One region of the Nitrosomonas sp. Is35 genome, then DNA from elsewhere that is predicted to be linked to it. Evidence: predicted binding sites of a transcription regulator. Region 1 holds the regulator's gene; the other holds the start of a gene.
The links. The regulator sigma-54, encoded in region 1, starts transcription at its own class of promoters, with help from an activator protein. The targets are predictions, from matches to a motif close to TGGCACNNTTCCTGCT.
Positions count from the first base shown of each region.

Region 2: the regulator sigma-54 is predicted to act here: its motif matches at 4,820-4,835, upstream of R2083_RS10455 (prepilin-type N-terminal cleavage/methylation domain-containing protein).

Region 1 covers NZ_JAWJZH010000001.1:2,360,483-2,369,144, reverse strand. The annotation lists gene lptC (LPS export ABC transporter periplasmic protein LptC) at 1-266, shown strand, start outside; gene lptA (lipopolysaccharide transport periplasmic protein LptA) at 278-811, shown strand; gene lptB (LPS export ABC transporter ATP-binding protein) at 846-1,568, shown strand; gene R2083_RS11245 (RNA polymerase factor sigma-54) at 1,623-3,074, shown strand; gene hpf (ribosome hibernation-promoting factor, HPF/YfiA family) at 3,093-3,419, shown strand; gene R2083_RS11235 (PTS sugar transporter subunit IIA) at 3,491-3,958, shown strand; gene hprK (HPr(Ser) kinase/phosphatase) at 3,945-4,898, shown strand; gene R2083_RS11225 (flavin prenyltransferase UbiX) at 4,976-5,590, shown strand; gene R2083_RS11220 (5-formyltetrahydrofolate cyclo-ligase) at 5,613-6,227, opposite strand; gene mutY (A/G-specific adenine glycosylase) at 6,238-7,308, opposite strand; gene R2083_RS11210 (Rho-binding antiterminator) at 7,387-7,641, opposite strand; gene R2083_RS11205 (YnfA family protein) at 7,710-8,051, shown strand; gene R2083_RS11200 (flagellar brake protein) at 8,097-8,662, opposite strand, start outside.
Region 2 covers NZ_JAWJZH010000001.1:2,202,609-2,211,270, forward strand. The annotation lists gene tldD (metalloprotease TldD) at 1-782, opposite strand, end outside; gene R2083_RS10445 (carbon-nitrogen hydrolase family protein) at 809-1,639, opposite strand; gene glnE (bifunctional [glutamate--ammonia ligase]-adenylyl-L-tyrosine phosphorylase/[glutamate--ammonia-ligase] adenylyltransferase) at 1,907-4,696, shown strand; gene R2083_RS10455 (prepilin-type N-terminal cleavage/methylation domain-containing protein) at 4,891-5,319, shown strand; gene R2083_RS10460 (ATPase, T2SS/T4P/T4SS family) at 5,405-7,786, opposite strand; gene R2083_RS10465 (3',5'-cyclic-nucleotide phosphodiesterase) at 7,798-8,562, opposite strand; gene R2083_RS10470 (universal stress protein) at 8,584-8,662, opposite strand, start outside.

The sequences.
Region 1 (8,662 bases):
ATCGGGCGGTCATAATCAGTAAAGGTAAGGATATTTATTTAACCGGAGATGTGACGGCTATCCGAGGAACGGATGATGATAAAAGCAAGATTACTTTAGCGACTAATTTCTTGCATCTTATTCCGGACGAAAGCTTGATTAAGTCAGACCAGGACGTAACCATTTCAAGATTTAAGACCACGGTCAATGCGAACGGATTGGAGTTCAACAACCGTACCGGGATGATACAGCTCCTGTCCAATGTAAAAGCTGTTAATAAAAAGTAATTGAATAAAATATGAAGATACTGTTCGTTGTTGGTTTTGCTAGTTTATTTTTTATCCAACCGGCTATGGCTGAGCGCGCCGATCGTGAGAAGCCGATGCATCTGGAAGCGGATCACGCTACGGTGGAGGATGTGAATCGTAAGGAAGGCATCCGGATTAGCACATTCACGGGGAACGTCGTACTGACGCAAGGAACGCTGCGCATACTGGCCAATAAAGTGGTGATGAAGGAGGATCCGCAAGGATTCCGGCATGCTACCGCAACGGGGGACTTGGTGAGTTTCCGGCAGAAACGCGATCGCATGAATGAATACGTCGAGGGATGGAGCGAACGGGCGGAATACGATAGTAAAGCGGACAAAATCGAATTGTTCCGGCAAGCGCGGCTGAAGCGAGGCTCCGATGAAGTGCAGGGCGACTATATTTCCTATGATATGACCACCGAGTTTTTCAAGGTTGTCGGCAGCAAGGAGCGCGGTGTTGAAAGCGGCCCCGATAAGCGGGTGCGTATCACCATCCAGCCTAAAAATAAACCCGAAGAATAAGTCACCGGTCAACGAGTGGAATGAATCTCATAAAATGAGTGAGTTAAGAGCGAGTAATTTAAAAAAACGCTATAAATCACGCACGGTTGTGCAGGATGTGTCTTTTTCACTGGGCAGCGGTGAGGTGATTGGTTTGCTGGGGCCCAATGGCGCCGGTAAAACGACCTGTTTTTATATGATTGTCGGCTTGGTGCCGCTGGATGGCGGCGGAATTTATCTGAACGATCAGGATTTAGGTCAGATGGCGATTCACCAGCGCGCAAAACTCGGATTAAGTTACCTGCCGCAAGAAGCCTCCATTTTCCGGCGTTTGACCGTTGAAGAAAATATTCTCGCGATCCTGGAATTGCAGCCTTTCGATGAAGACACGAAACAGCGGTATTTAGATGACTTATTACACGATTTACACATCAGTCATTTGCGCGATAATGCCGCAATCAGTCTGTCCGGAGGTGAACGCCGCCGTGTTGAAATAGCGCGTGCATTGGCGTCCCAGCCGCGGTTTATTCTGTTGGATGAACCGTTTGCCGGCGTGGATCCGATTGCTGTCATCGATATTCAGAAGGTGATTTCCTTTCTAAAGGAAAGGGGGATCGGTGTTCTCATTACTGATCATAATGTGCGCGAGACTTTAGGTATTTGTGACAGGGCTTATATCATCAGCGAAGGCCACGTGCTGGCCCAAGGTAAACCTGAAGAGATCATCAATAATGAAAAAGTTAGAGAAGTCTATTTGGGGGAACACTTCCGGCTATAGCGTTCCGGGCGGACTGCAACTGAATCGATTGGCGATTATTGTTTTTTCAGGATTATGAAGCAGACACTCCAATTAAAAGTATCGCAGCAACTCAGACTGACTCCCCAATTGCAGCAATCTATCCGGTTGTTGCAATTATCCACCGTTGAACTGAATCAAGAAATTGAGAGAATGGTGCAAGAGAATCCATTGCTGGAATTGGGGGAGGAGTGGAGCGCCCCGCCAGCGGTTGTCTCATCCGAACACCCGGAAACCGCTTCCGAATCAGCAGATTCTGACGCTATTGCAGCAGAAGCGGAATCAACCGAAGTTAAAGCGGAGCGCGAAGAGGATTTTGAGCACGATCCGGAATGGCAGCAAGACAATATTGTCTCTTATGGTACTCCTGAAGATGATGATCTGGATGGACCGCAGATACCTGATAAGCCTTTAAGTTTGCGGGAGCACTTGAATTTTCAAACCTGCTTGAGTCAGATTTCCGAGCGTGAAAAAATAATTATCGGCTTGCTGATCGACAGTCTGGACGATGATGGCTATCTGTTACAAGATTTAAACGAGTTGATGACTCTGCTGCCCGAGGAGCTAAACATCGGTGCCGATGATTTGCAAAGTGCGTTGCAACGCTTGCAGCATTTTGATCCTGCGGGCGTGGGGGCGCGCAATTTGCAGGAGTGCTTGCTATTGCAGCTACAGGCGATGCCAAGTAATGCTGGTCACCGTGACCAAGCGATCAAGGTAGTGCGGGATTATCTGGAAATTCTGGCTTCTCATGATTTCGGTCAAATAAAAAAGCTGTTGGCGTGTGATGATGAGAGCCTTCGTGCTGTCAACAAACTGATTACCAGTTTGAACCCTAAGCCGGGTGCGCAATTTGGTTCTCATAGCGAACGCTACATTGTGCCCGATATTACGGTGACGAAAAGAGGCGGTGTATGGGTTGCACATCTTAATGCGAATGCGATTCCGCGCCTCAATATAAACCATCTCTATGCTAACATACTCAAACAGGAGCATCATTCCGCGCGTCAATTAGTCAGTCAGCTGAATGAGGCCAAATGGTTAATAAAAAATATACAGCAACGCTTCAATACCATTCTGAAAGTAGCCAATGCCATCGTGGAGCGGCAGCAGCAATTTTTTGAACACGGTGCAATTGCGATGCGCCCGCTGGTGCTGCGCGAGATTGCGGAAACTTTGGATCTGCATGAATCCACAGTATCACGGGTAACGACACAAAAATTTATGTATACTCCGCGAGGTATTTTTGAGCTCAAATATTTTTTTGGCAGCCATGTTGCCACAGATTCAGGCGGCGCTTGTTCAGCCACGGCAATTCGTGCGTTGATCAAACAATTGGTACAGGAAGAAAATCCAAGGAAGCCGCTGAGCGATAATAAAATTTCAAGTATTCTTGAGCAACAGGGTATTGTTGTTGCGCGTCGAACCATTGCGAAGTACCGGGAATCGCTACAGATTCCCGCGGCAAATCTTCGCAAGTCCATTTAATCAAATTAGAGGAAGGATATGAACCTTAAACTTACCGGTAACCATGTAGAGATTACTGATGCCATGCGTGATTATGTCACTTCAAAAATCAGTAAAATTAAACGCCATTTTGATCATGTCATTGATGTCAGCGTCATTCTCTCGGTTGAAAAGCTTAAGCAAAAGGCTGAAGCTAATGTTCATATACGCGGTAAAGATATTTTTGTCGAGACCGACAGCGAAGACATGTACGCATCGATTGATAGCCTGGTTGACAAGCTGGACCGGCAAATCCTCAAACACAAGGAAAAGAATCTTGAACGGCGCAATCACGGCGCACTGAAAGATCAGGATCTTGAACAATAAGATGTTGCGGCATCATGCGGTTTCAGCATGACCCGCGGTATTATCATTTAGAAGAAAGTATTCCATTTTCCATGAATCAAATTTCGCAATTGCTGCCATTGACCAATTTCATTGTCGATCTTGATGTCAGCAGCAAAAAACGTGTTTTTGAACAAGCTGGATTGTTATTTGAAAATACGAATCAAATTGCGCGCAGCCAGGTTTTCGACAGCCTGTTTGCGCGTGAAAAACTCGGCTCAACCGGATTAGGGCAAGGTGTCGCCATCCCGCATGGCCGGATCAAGGGATTGCGCGAAGCGATCGCTGCGCTGGTGACCATGAAGGAAGCGATACCGTTTGACGCGCCGGATGGTCAACCGGTCAATATTGCCTGTATTTTGCTGGTTCCGGAAAAAGCCACTGACAAGCATTTGCAGATTCTAAGCGAGCTGGCGCAAATGTTCAGCGATAAGCAGTTTCGTGAAAGTATCCTGAAATGCAAGGATGCCGCCGGAATCCATAAGCTCATTACCGACTGGGAACCCAATGTCGCGAATTAGTATTGCACAGCTTTTCGAGGATAAAAAAGACAAACTCAAACTGACCTGGATCACCGGTCAAGCAGGCGCTGCGATTGAGCTCAGCGATGAGGAAATCGCGCAATCGGGGCAGGGTATGATCGGTCATTTGAATTTCATTCATCCCGATTGGATTCAAGTCATCAGTAGCGATGAAATTCATTATCTTAACAAGCTGGAAGCCGCCTCGCTGGAGAAAAAGATCAATCAGCTCACGCAGATTAATCTGGCCTGCATCATCGTCGCGGATAATGCCGAAGTGCCGCCGCCGATCTATAATATGGCGAGCGCAAACAATATTCCGTTGCTGCATTCGCCTTATCCCGGCCTGGAAGTGATCTGGCTGATCCGCACCTATCTGAGCACCGCGCTGGCGCCATCGTGCAGTCTACATGGCGTGCTTCTGGATGTGCTTGGCATGGGCGTGATGATCACCGGCGAAAGCGGGGTCGGTAAAAGCGAATTGGCGCTGGAATTGATCAGCCGCGGCCATGGCTTGGTTGCGGATGATGTAGTGGAATTACGCCGTATTGCACCGGAAACATTGGAAGGCCGCTGTCCGCCGATGCTGCGGGATTATCTGGAGGTGCGCGGTCTGGGCATGCTGAACATCCGCACCATTTTCGGCGAAACGGCGGTGCGGCGCCGCAAAAACATGAAATTGATCGTGCATTTGCAAAATAGCGGCGGATCAAGCTCAGGTCAGTTGGAGCGCTTGCCGATCAGTGATCTCACCGAAAACATTATGAGTGTCGATATCCGCAAGGTTGTCATTCCCGTCGCGGCTGGCCGTAATCTGGCCGTTCTGGTGGAAGCGGCAGTACGGAATTATGTATTGCAATTGCGCGGCATCGATGGCACGAAGGAATTCATTGAACGCCACGAACGTGAGATGAATAACGAATTAGCCGATAAGAATTAATTCCGGCGCGGATTAATTCTTACGCATTTATTTTTCTCAGCCTTTCCGGGAGTGACCTCCAAGTCAACACGGATGTTATGAACAATCCTCAAACAATTACCTTGGCGTTGACGGGTGCATCGGGCATGCCGTACGGTATTCGTTTGCTGGAAATGCTGTTGCGGGAAGGTAAACAAGTCTACCTGCTGTATTCCAAAGTGGCGCAGATCGTTGCACAACAAGAAATGGATCTGGCGCTGCCCTCCAGCGCCAAGGAAACGGAAGCTTTCTTTAACCGCCGTTATCAGGTGCCGGATGGGCAGCTGCGGGTGTTCGGGCGCGAGGAATGGTTTGCGCCGGTTGCTTCCGGTTCTAACCCGGCCGATGCAATGGTGATCTGTCCTTGCACCATGGGTACCATGGCTGCGGTCGCTGCCGGTTTGAGTCAGAATTTGATCGAACGCGCAGCCGATGTCATGTTAAAGGAACACCGGCCGCTCATTATTGTCCCGCGGGAAACGCCATTTTCCGTCATTCATCTGGAAAATATGCTCAAACTGGCGCGAAGCGGTGCGGTTATTTTGCCAGCCAATCCTGGTTTTTATCATCATCCGCAAACGGTGCAGGATTTGGTGGATTTCGTCGTGGCGCGTATTCTGGATCACCTGGGCGTCAAGCATGACCTGATTGCGCGCTGGGGAACGGGTAGCTGACGCTCGCTATATTCTCCGGTTGTTACTCAGGCGCATCTTGCAGTATCGAAGCGGGCATTAGCTGATGATCCTTAGTGCGAAAAATTCCTGCTTCGGTTACCACATAATGCATCGAAATGTCGTGTGCCTGCGGATAAATACTATCGAGCCGTTGCAGCTCAAAAGCCACGCCAATGGTGAGCGGCTGGTGTTCGTAAGTAGCTAGGGTGCGGTCAAAATAGCCGCTGCCGTAACCTAGCCGGTAACCATGCTGATCAAACCCGACCATCGGTATCATCAAGGCATCCAACCGGACAATCGGGGTTTCCAGTGGGACCGGAATACCGTAAGCGCCGTTTTTCATCGGTGTATCCGGCGACCACTCGCGGAAACAAAGTGGCTCGTTTTTGCCGGTTATTTCCGGCAAAGCCAGGATGGCGCCCTGCTGCAAACAATACTGAGCGATCGGGCGAGGATCGTATTCGCCACGAAATGGCCAATAAATCCCGATGATCATTTTTTGCGGCTGCGGCAAACCTTGCTTGAGAAAGCCGGTAATGGCCTGGCTCCATTGCTGGTGGATTTTTGCCGGTATGGCTTCGCGGGCCGCGATTAATTGCTTGCGCTGCTGTTTTTTCCATTCCGGTAAATTGTCCATAATCCTTGACCTAAATATCCGCAGTTGGGCGATCAGACACAAAGTTTTGTTTTAACAGTTTTCTGACCGGCGCCGGAATGCCTTGTTCAAGCGCATCAGCCGGGTTGATCCAGATTGATTCCGTTTTTGTAATCCCGGAATTCGACACAACATGCAGCAAACGCGGATGAATGCGCAGTTTGAAATGCGTAAATTGATGATCCAGAACCGGTAACTCAATCGGCGAGTGAGCCTTGACGCCAAGCTGATGCTCGCAATAATGAATCGCATCGGTAGCGGTTTCGATTTCCGGAGGGCACCACAATGCTCCCCAAATACCTGAAGAAGCTCTTTTTTGCAAAAGTAATTTCTGCTGCCACATCAGCAATAAAAATACGGTTTCTTTTTGTGGCAGCGCCTTACGGGGTTTGGCAGCCGGTAATTGATCCACACGTTGTTCCTGAAATGCAGTGCACTGTGACCGTAGCGGGCAGACTTCACAGCGTGGAGTTGTGCGTATGCAAACCGTAGCGCCCAGGTCCATGAGTGCCTGCGTATAGGTTTCAATCGCACCGTCGCCGTAGTCAACGGGTAGTGATGCTTCCGCTTTTTCCCACAGTAGGCGCTGAACTTTGGTTTCTCCCGGATAACCGCTAATGCCGAAATAACGCGTTAAGATTCGCTTAACATTGCCATCCAGAATCGCTTCGCGCTGGCCAAAAGCAAAAACGGCGATAGCAGCGGCGGTGGATCGCCCGATTCCCGGCAGTTGCTGAATAATTTCCCGCGTCGCGGGAAATTGGCCTTGATGATCTTGCATAATCCTTTGAGCCGTCCGATGCAGATTGCGCGCGCGAGAGTAGTAGCCAAGTCCGCTCCACAAAGCCAGCACCGCATCGAGCGGCGCTTGTGCCAGGCTTGCAACGGTTGGGAATGTCTGCATAAACCGGGCGTAATAAGGAATGACTGTATTGACTTGTGTCTGCTGCAACATGATTTCAGATAGCCAAATTGCATAGGGATCGCGACTCCGTTGCCAAGGCAAGTGGTGACGGCCATGGTCGTTATGCCAATGGATGAGCCGGGATGCTATGAACGACATGAGAACTCAAATGCGCTGGAGCGGATGACCTGGAGAAGCTGTCATAAATGCTATGTGGCGATCACTCTTTGGCAAGATTTACGGGAAAATAACTTCGCTGAATTTGGCATTGGGGGTTAGCACTTCCATTTTGGCGAGATGGATTAATTCGACTTGTTGCCGCGAATCGCTATCGATCACCAGACATTCATGTTTCTCGGGGGAGTTGACAATATCGATGGCTTTTCCTTCGATAATTTGATCGTTTTTTAAGATGAGTTTCAGCCGGTAGCCGTACATGCAAGCAACTTCCACAAAATCATGAAGATCGCATGAAATTGCGTCTTGAGTCATGGTGATAAATCCTTAAATGATAGTATGAGGGCATAATATACACGATACTAAGGCCGCAAAATCAAATTATGGAAATTCTAAAAACACTGGCTTTATTCATCGTTACTGCGCTCGCTGAAATAATCGGCTGTTATTTGCCGTACCTCTATTTGAAAGGAGGCAAGCCGTTCTGGTTGCTTTTTCCCGCAGCGGTCAGCTTGGTGATATTTGTTTGGTTGTTGACACTGCATCCACAAGCGGCTGGCCGTGTTTATGCCGCTTATGGCGGTGTTTATATCTGTGTGGCGCTGATGTGGTTGTGGGCGGTCGATGCTATCCGCCCGGCAATGACGGATTGGATTGGAGTAGGTATCTGCTTGATCGGGGTAATCGTTATTATGTACGGAAGACAACTGGGCCGGTATTTATAGCAAAACTGACTGGCGTATTCCGATGCTACAAGTTGTTTCAAACGATTATTTGACTTTTCTTATTTGTTCCTGCTTGATGATATAGCGTTGGATCATCGCTTCCATGCTGGCTGTCAGCTCGATAAACTGACACCCTGCGCGCATGCAATTTTGTCCGTTGCGTAAAGTGATTTCATAGGTGTTCTTTACCTGAATGTTGACCGTAATCGTGCCAATATCGGGAAGAGAAATTTTGCAATCGCTATAAATCATACCTGGATCAAAATTGATGATTGGATGATGATCAATCACGGCGATTCCACCGCAGCTGATATCGAGCAATGCCACTTCAGCATTGGTGGATTGATCTTTCCCCGGAATTGGAATGACGCATTTAAGGGGTTTGGCGATGGGAGTGGTAATGCGGAAGTGATTTCTTCTTTGTATGCGTAACAGTGACTTAGGAATATTGACCGCAAAAGCATCTTTACCGTCAAACTGAATTTTTCTGATTTGATCACAAATAAATTCTATTTTTACTCTATTTTGCGTGGTTACAAAGACCAATGCTTTGGAATGCAGTGTTTTTTGACAATGTTTGTCATCGATCCCGTAATCAATCACCATTTCTT
Region 2 (8,662 bases), 160 kb from region 1:
CCCAAAACTACCGTCATGGTGCCAGCCGGTGCCGGACGGGCATCCAGATTGACCGTGGCTTGATGAACAGCTTTTTTTGCATAATCGTGCAAAATTTCATCGGTAAAATAAGCATAACTGAAGCGCCCGCCACCACCGGCCCCTCCTTGCTCACGGCGGCCGTTTTCTTCCGCGATCACTTGCAGCGACAAGCGAACCAGCGGCCTTACATCGGCCGCAACCAATCCGTCACTGCGCGTCACCAGGATCACTTCATACTCGCCAGCAAGTGATGCCACCACTTGCGTCACACGCCGGTCAAGCTGCCGGGTAATGCGTTCCAGTCTTTCCAATAGCGCTACCTTATCCGCGTCCTTAAGGCTCGCAATCGGATCTTCGGGTAAATAGAGCCGTGACCGCTGATCCAGTGCATTACGTTTCCCAATTTGAGCCGGTTGCATACTGCCTTGATTGGCAATCGCCCGCGTTGCCTTAGCGGCCGATACAAGTGCAGGCATGCTGATATCGTCGGAATAAGCAAATCCGGTTTTTTCTCCACAGACCGCGCGGACACCGACACCTTGCTCAATATTGAAGCTCCCCGATTTCACAATACCTTCTTCCAGCATCCAGCCTTCGGACCGGCTATACTGAAAATAAAGATCAGCATAATCGATTTTATGCGTCAGTATTTGCCCTAATACCTGTTGCAATCCGCTTGTATCGATATCGTAAGGCGACAACAAGCAGCGATCGGCAATCGCAAGAAAATCCTTTGACTCTGTCATATATTCGGTTGTCATTTATGCTGTTCTATCAATCGTTTTGATCAACAAGGCTGTAAGATCCGGTGATCTAACGCGGGTAAATTGGTGCGTAAACTGGTCTGGTACTCCGGATCGATTGCCGCCACCACGGCTCCAGAACCGCGCGGCAGCCGTTCCATGACAACCCCCCAGGGGTCAACGATCATGCTATCGCCGTTGGTTTCACGCCCATTGACATGATAACCGCCTTGTCCGGGCGCAATCACATAAGCCATATTCTCAACTGCGCGCGCACGCACCAGCACTTCCCAGTGTGCTTTTCCAGTAATTGCGGTAAACGCCGCAGGTGCCAGAATAATATCAACATTATTCATCATGCGGAATAATTCCGGAAACCGCAAATCGTAACATATCGATAAACCGATACGGCCAAAAGGCGAATCGACCGTCACTACTTTGTTTCCCGCCTTAATGGTTTTCTCCTCGGCGTAATGTTCATGACCGAGTTGCAGGCCAAACAGATGAATCTTATCGTAGCGCGCGACCTGTTCGCCGTTATCCGCATAAACCAAACAGCTATTATAGACTTTATCCGGTTCGGATGACGCCAATGGCACTGATCCGCCCACCAACCAAATCCCCAGCCGTTTTGCCGTATCACTGAGAAATTTCTGAATTTGTCCGTCGCCCGGTTGTTCCCGGACCGCGAGCTTATCAGTATCTTTCATTCCCATGATGCAAAAATACTCCGGCAATACTACCAGCTCAGCTTTTTGAGATGCTGCATCCTCGATCAAGCGTGCAGCCTCTTCCAGATTGGCAGACACACTCGGACCCGATGCCATTTGAATGGCGGCGACACGAAAGCCTTTATGTTTTTTGTTTTCCATCATTGCTTGTTGCTGTTTAGTGGTATTGTTTAACATAGTTGTCCGACTGTTCTGATTGTTAGAATGAATCAGCCAATAATCAACACCGTGAGCAAATCCCTTTTCAAATTACCGTGATCATTAAGTGATTTTCTTTTTATTAACTATCGTATAGAAAATAAAGATCTCTGCTGTACAGGCTTGATTCTAGCATTTACTCTGATAACGTTCTATTTTGATTTATGCTTAATCTAAATTGCTTTGCTATTCTATAGCCTTTACCACCCGATTATGCCCATAACCGTTCACTCATCCGCTGCAACCCTCGCCGCCGCATTACCTTTCAGCCGCTACGCACAACGCATATTGGACAGCGAGCCGATGCGAAAAATCGCGCTGCAGGAAACGCTGCAACTGCCCTTCCGCAGAGAGGAGATGCAGACTTTTCTTAATTCGCAAGCTGGCAAAATCACCCATGAAGAAGCTTTGCATGAGATCCTGCGCGATCTGCGTAAACAAGTCATGCTGCGGCTCGCCGTGCGCGACATCAGCGGCCAAGCCGATTTGTTTGAAGTAATGTCCAGCATGACCGATCTCGCCGAGGTCACGATCAATTTCGCTCTGCAACACCATGAAATCTGGCTGACGCAATCGGATCGTTTCGGATTGCCGAGAGGGGAAAACAGCAACACCATTCAGCATCTGATGGTGGTAGCCATGGGCAAATTGGGTGGCGGTGAACTGAATGTATCATCGGACGTTGATTTGATTTTTGTTTATCCCGAAGATGGCGAGACCGATGGCGCCAAATCGATTTCAAACCATGAATTTTTTGCCCGCCTGGGACGCAAGCTGATCGCCAGCCTCAATGATTTGACAATCGATGGTTATGTATTCCGGGTTGACATGCGGTTACGCCCGCACGGTGAAAACAGCCCTTTAGCGATCAGCTTTTCCATGCTGGAAGAATATTTCATCAAGCAAGGACGCGAATGGGAGCGCCATGCCTGGATCAAGGGCCGGGTTATCACCGGTCATGCCAGCGCAGACGCCGAATCGGTGCTGATGGAAAAAATTGTCAGACCTTTCGTTTTCCGCAAATATCTGGATTTCAGCGCGTACGAATCGATGCGCAACTTACATGCGCAACTGCGCAAGGAGGTCGAGCGCCGCGAAATGCACGACAATATTAAATTGGGGCCCGGCGGTATTCGTGAAATTGAATTCATCACACAGGTTTTTCAATTGATTCGCGGCGGACGCGATGTCGACTTGTGTATTCGCCCGACACTCGGCGTTTTACAGCGCTTACAAAAAAAACAACAACTCCCGGCAGAGGTTATCACGCAGCTCACCGATGCGTATCATTTCCTGCGCAAACTGGAACATCGCCTGCAATATCTCGACGATCAGCAAACGCAAACGCTGCCGCTAAATGTGGACGATCAAACGCTAATCGCCACCGCCATGGGATTTCCCAATTATGCAGCTTTCATGGAGCAGCTCGATATTCACCGGAATGACGTTACGCGTCACTTTGAGCTCATTTTTGCCACCCCACGGAAGTCATCCGCGCACGACACGTTGGCCAATTTGTGGCAAACCGAAACACAAGACGTTTCGCAAACCGAAGCCGCCACCATGCAACTGAGCACACTCGGATTTAGTAATCCGGTCAAAATTTCGGAACGGCTACGGTTGTTTTATCAGGGCAGTTTTTATCAGCAACTACCTAAAACCAACCGTGAGCAAATTAATACCTTAATTCCGCTGTTGATTGAAGCAGTGGCCGGACTACCTCCGGTTGAAGCCACGCTGGAGCGTATGCTGCAACTAATGGAAAAAATCAGCCCGCAAACATCGTACCTGGCGCTCCTGCTCGAACACCCGCACACACTGCATCGCGTAGCCGAACTCGCCAGCATCAGCCAGTGGGCAAGCGATTATCTCGGGCGTCACCCTATTTTGCTAGATGAATTACTGCGGCAGGATTCTCCTCATCCCGTTCCCGATTGGCATGCTCTTAGTGATGAACTTGCCTATCAACTGAATCATGCCAACAACCCCAAGGATGATGTCATCGAGTGGCAAATGGATGTTTTGCGTCACTTTCAGCACGCCCAGGCATTCCGGTTGCTGGTCACCGATCTAGAAGGTTCATTATTGCTCGAAACCCTCAGCGATCACCTGACCGCCTTGGCCGATCTGATATTGGAAACGGTACTGAACCTGGCATGGAATGGTTTAAAAAAACGCCACCGGGAAAAACCCGCATTTGCGATCATCGGCTACGGCAAACTGGGAGGAAAGGAACTCGGCTACGCATCGGATCTCGACATGATTTTTCTGTACGACGACGATCATCCCGATGCCGCCGAAATCTACACCAAGCTGGGACAAAGCATCAATGCCTGGCTCACCCGTCATACGTCGGCAGGACTGCTGTACGAAACAGACTTGCGTCTGCGGCCGAATGGCGCTTCCGGCTTACTAGTCAGCTCCATGGAAGCATTTGCGCAATATCAGCACCATCAAGCCTGGGTATGGGAGCATCAGGCATTAACCCGGGCGCGTTTCGTTGTTGGTAATCGACGAGTGGGTGATATTTTTGAAAACACACGTAAAGAAATCTTGTGCAAGCCGCGCAATTTAATTGAACTCAAAGAGGATATATTGAAAATGCGCGAAAAAATGCTGGAGGCTCACCCAAATCCAACACCGCTGTTCGACATCAAACATGACCGGGGCGGCATCATCGACGTCGAATTCATCGTGCAATACTTGGTGCTTGGATACGCCGGCTGTTACCCGGAATTGACTGGAAACATTGGCAATATCGCACTTCTTAAACTTGCAGGAGAACTAATGCTCATTCCCAAAGACACTGCCGAAAAAGCGCGTTCCGCTTATCGCGAGTTCCGGCGCATTCAGCATCGCCTGCGATTAAACAGCGATGCCGATATGGCAGGCAACGCACCCAACGATGGTCAAACACAAAAATTCACTCGAGTGGAAAGCAGTCATACAAAAGACGATCGTGTGGCAGTACTGATGTTATGGGAAGAAGTTTTTGGCAATTGAAAGCCCATACCATCAAAATTCCTGCTAATTCATTAAATATAAAATTAAAATATTGCCAAAAATGCTTACAAGTCAACTGAACTTTAATTTGTAACAATTGACCAATTATGCGGTTTAAAATTCTGGCATGATTTCTGCTTAAGATGCTTCACACACACTTGGTGTGCCTTACTCAACCCAAAGGAGAACAACAAATGCAAAAAGTACAAAAAGGTTTTACCCTGATTGAATTAATGATTGTCGTCGCAATTATCGGTATTCTGGCTGCGGTAGCATTACCTGCTTACCAGAACTATGTGAAAAAAGCAGCCTATACAGAGGTTACTGGCGCAATGGCGCCTTTTAAACTAGCTGTTACTGAGTGCTTTAACAATACTGCAGCACTCACAGCTTGTGGTAATGGTACCAATGGCGTTCCAGCAGCTCCAGCAGCAAGTGCAACTGGCGCTTTTAATACTCTCGCAGTAACTGCCGCGGGCGTTATTACGGCTACACCCAATGCTTATAAAGGAATCGTAGTAGGAGATACATGCACTCTAACCCCTACCGCGAACGCCGCCAACGACCGACTCTCTTGGGCATACAGCGGTGCTTGCGTAACTCAAGGTTATGTATCAAACTAAACCAATTTTCTTAACCCTTAAATTCTAAAAACCGCCTTTAGCCAAGGCGGTTTTTTTATTCTTACCTTACTTTGTCACATGGTTCTTACTTGATACACACCACTCGTACCTGATGTATATCGGTAATTCCCTGTAAAACCTTTTCAATGCCGTCCTGCTTTAGCGTCCGCATACCATCACCCAAGGCCGTCACCAGCATATCCGCCACTCGTACGCGCTCTTGAATATTCTTTTTCAGTGCATCGGTGGCTGTCATCAATTCATGTAGTCCTACCCGCCCGGAATAACCGGTACCGACGCAATCGTCACAACCGGCCGCCTTGTACAAGGTAATTTGACCTTGATCATCTCCATATTGTTGGATCCATTGTTCGCGTATTTCACGAAGTGCAGCATCGGGATCGGCTTTAAAACGGTCGATATTCCTGAGCTCGGCGCAATACTCGGCTAATAATGTATCGACTTCATGTTCGCTGGCTACATACGATTCTTTACAATTCTTGCATAAGCGCTTCGCCAGACGTTGCGCCAACACACCCAGCAGAGCATCAGAAAAGTTGAACGGATCCATGCCCATATCCAGTAACCGAATGACCGATTCCGGCGCGCTGTTGGTATGCAGTGTCGCCAAAACCAAGTGCCCGGTTAATGAAGCTTCGATACCGATACTGGTAGTTTCCTTGTCGCGCATCTCGCCCACCATAATAATATCCGGATCTGCTCGCAGAAAAGAACGCATGATGGCAGGAAAGGTTAATCCCGCTTTGACGTTAATTTGTACCTGACGCAATCCTCTTTGCGTGATCTCAACCGGATCTTCCGCAGTCCAAATCTTGGTATCGTCGCGATTGAGATATTTCAATACCGAATGCAGCGTGGTTGTTTTACCTGAGCCTGTCGGGCCGCATACAAAAAACAACCCGTACGGTTTGCTGATAATTTTCTTCAGCTCCTCCAGATTGTGCTCGGTAAAGCCCATTTTATCCAGCGGAATCGGTTCACCGGCAGCCAGAATCCGCATCACGACATCTTCCAAACCACCGGCTGAAGGAATGGTCGCGACACGCAATTCGATATCCAGTGGCGCAAATTTCCTGAACTTAATCTTGCCATCCTGCGGTTTTCGCTTTTCGGAGATATCCATATCGCACATAATTTTTATGCGTGTGATCATAGAATTGCGATAACCTGCCGGAACCTCGATATATGGCATCAGCGAGCCATCCTTACGGAAGCGCACTTTGGTTTTTTCTTTCCCTGAATAGGGTTCGATATGAATATCCGATGCGCCCATTTTATAGGCGTCGATAATGATTTTATTCACCAGCTTGACCAGTTCATTGTCAGTCGCTGCGGAGGATTCCTCTATTTCACCCGCCGTCTCTTCGACATCTTCAGTCCCAAGATTAGTAAGCATTTCATTGATGTCGCCGGTACCGATCTCATCCTGGCTGCCACCAAAAAATTGTTCGACCGTAGCATTAAATTCTCTTTGTGTAGTAACCGTGTAAATGATCTTTTGCTTGGGAAAAATTGCATTGGCAATACGCTGCGACTTAACCCGTTCGGGATCCAGTGTAAGTATTACCAGGCCATCTTTGGTTTCATCAATCGGCAATAAGGCATTACTTTCAACATAATCTTTTTTTAAATTCTTAAGCAGATCAAGCGGTTTAATCCTGTCCGCTCTAAAAGGCTCATACTTAACCTGAAAAAAAGAAGCTAGTGCCTTGCCGATGAGCGGCAAACTCATGCGGAATTCGTCAACCAGCACATCTTCCAGATCACAGCTTTTTTTACGTGCCGAGCGTGTCGCCAACTCCAGCTCGGGAGCGGAGATGATTGCATCGAGAATCAGATAATCATATTTCGATTTGAGCAATTGAGCGGGCTTCTGACGCTGTTTAAAAGCAATCGCAAGAACGCGGCAAATTTCCACAACCCCTTCCATGATCGCGGTAGTGAATGATTCATTCGATCTATTATTAATCACCTGAACCACGCCCATCAGTTCCCGGCTATCAGCGTTCAGAATCGGTACCGCCAACATCTGTTTGGTTCGATAACCGGTGCGTTTATCCACTTCATGGGAGAAAACCAGCAGTGGATTAAATTTTTTTAACTCACTTTTATCGTACACATCTGCAATATTGACCACCTTCTTTTGCAAAGCGGCGAAACCGATAATACTGTTTTCCGTTACCGGTAGTCTCAAATCCTGAAAAGAATCAAATCCAGTTTTAACCTTCGAAACAAAAGAAGATTTATCTTCATTCAGTGAGTAAATGGTAAACCGGTCCGCGTTGAGCAATGCGCAAATATCCTTGCTAGTTTCCAGCATGATTTCTTCAACGCCATTTGCAGCGTATATTTTATTGATAATAACCTGCAGATTTTTGGAAAAAGCCGATTCGTTATTGTTATTTACAATATTCTTTTGGGGTTGGATCATCGCGACTGTACTCATAGCCTCACTTCCTAAAATTCGAATAATTGATTGTTCTCAAGGCGGCGTGGATTATATTTTCCAATGCACTGATCGATTTCTTCCATGATGACATCAGCCTCACCGGGTTTCAGGTGCGTAATAAATATTTCCGCGTTCCGTTCCAATTTCTCTAATTCTTCCGCCAGCAAGCTGGGGCAAAAATGCCGTGATCTGATCGCGATATCCCTTTTCTGATTGCAGAAGGCGCATTCAATGATCAAATACTGCAAATTTACAATCTTATTAACGGCCACCCAGAAGGCATCATTAGTAGTTGTATCACCGGAAAAAACAAGACTGGCTAACCCTGAGTCCACCTGAAAACCGACCGTAGGAACGGCGTGATGGGCGGGTAGTGGCGTAATCGCACGGCCATCGAGAAGAATGGTATCCCCCAACGACAATGTTTCGTACCGCATATAGGGGGAAATATCATTGGGAATTTTTGTAAAATCCGGCCACAGATGCCAGTTGAACAGATGCTCCCGCAACGTATCCAGCGTGGGCTGGATGGCATGAATGGTTATCGGTTTGTTGCGGATGGAACCGGCGGTATCCACCAGAAACGGAATAAATGCGACATGATCCAAGTGTGCATGCGTGACAAGAATATGATCAATTTTGATCATCTCGGACAAACTCAAATTACCCACGCCTGTTCCCGCGTCGATCAGCACATCGTCGTCCAGCAACATCGCAGTGGTTTGTTCGCCGCTTCCTATCCCTCCGCTACACCCTAAGATCCTGAGCTTCAAAAGACTCGCCCCGGAAATTCATTACTTAATCAATAATACGGGAATTTTTGCCAACTGCATCACTTTGCTGGTTACCGAGCCCAACAACAAACCTTGGATA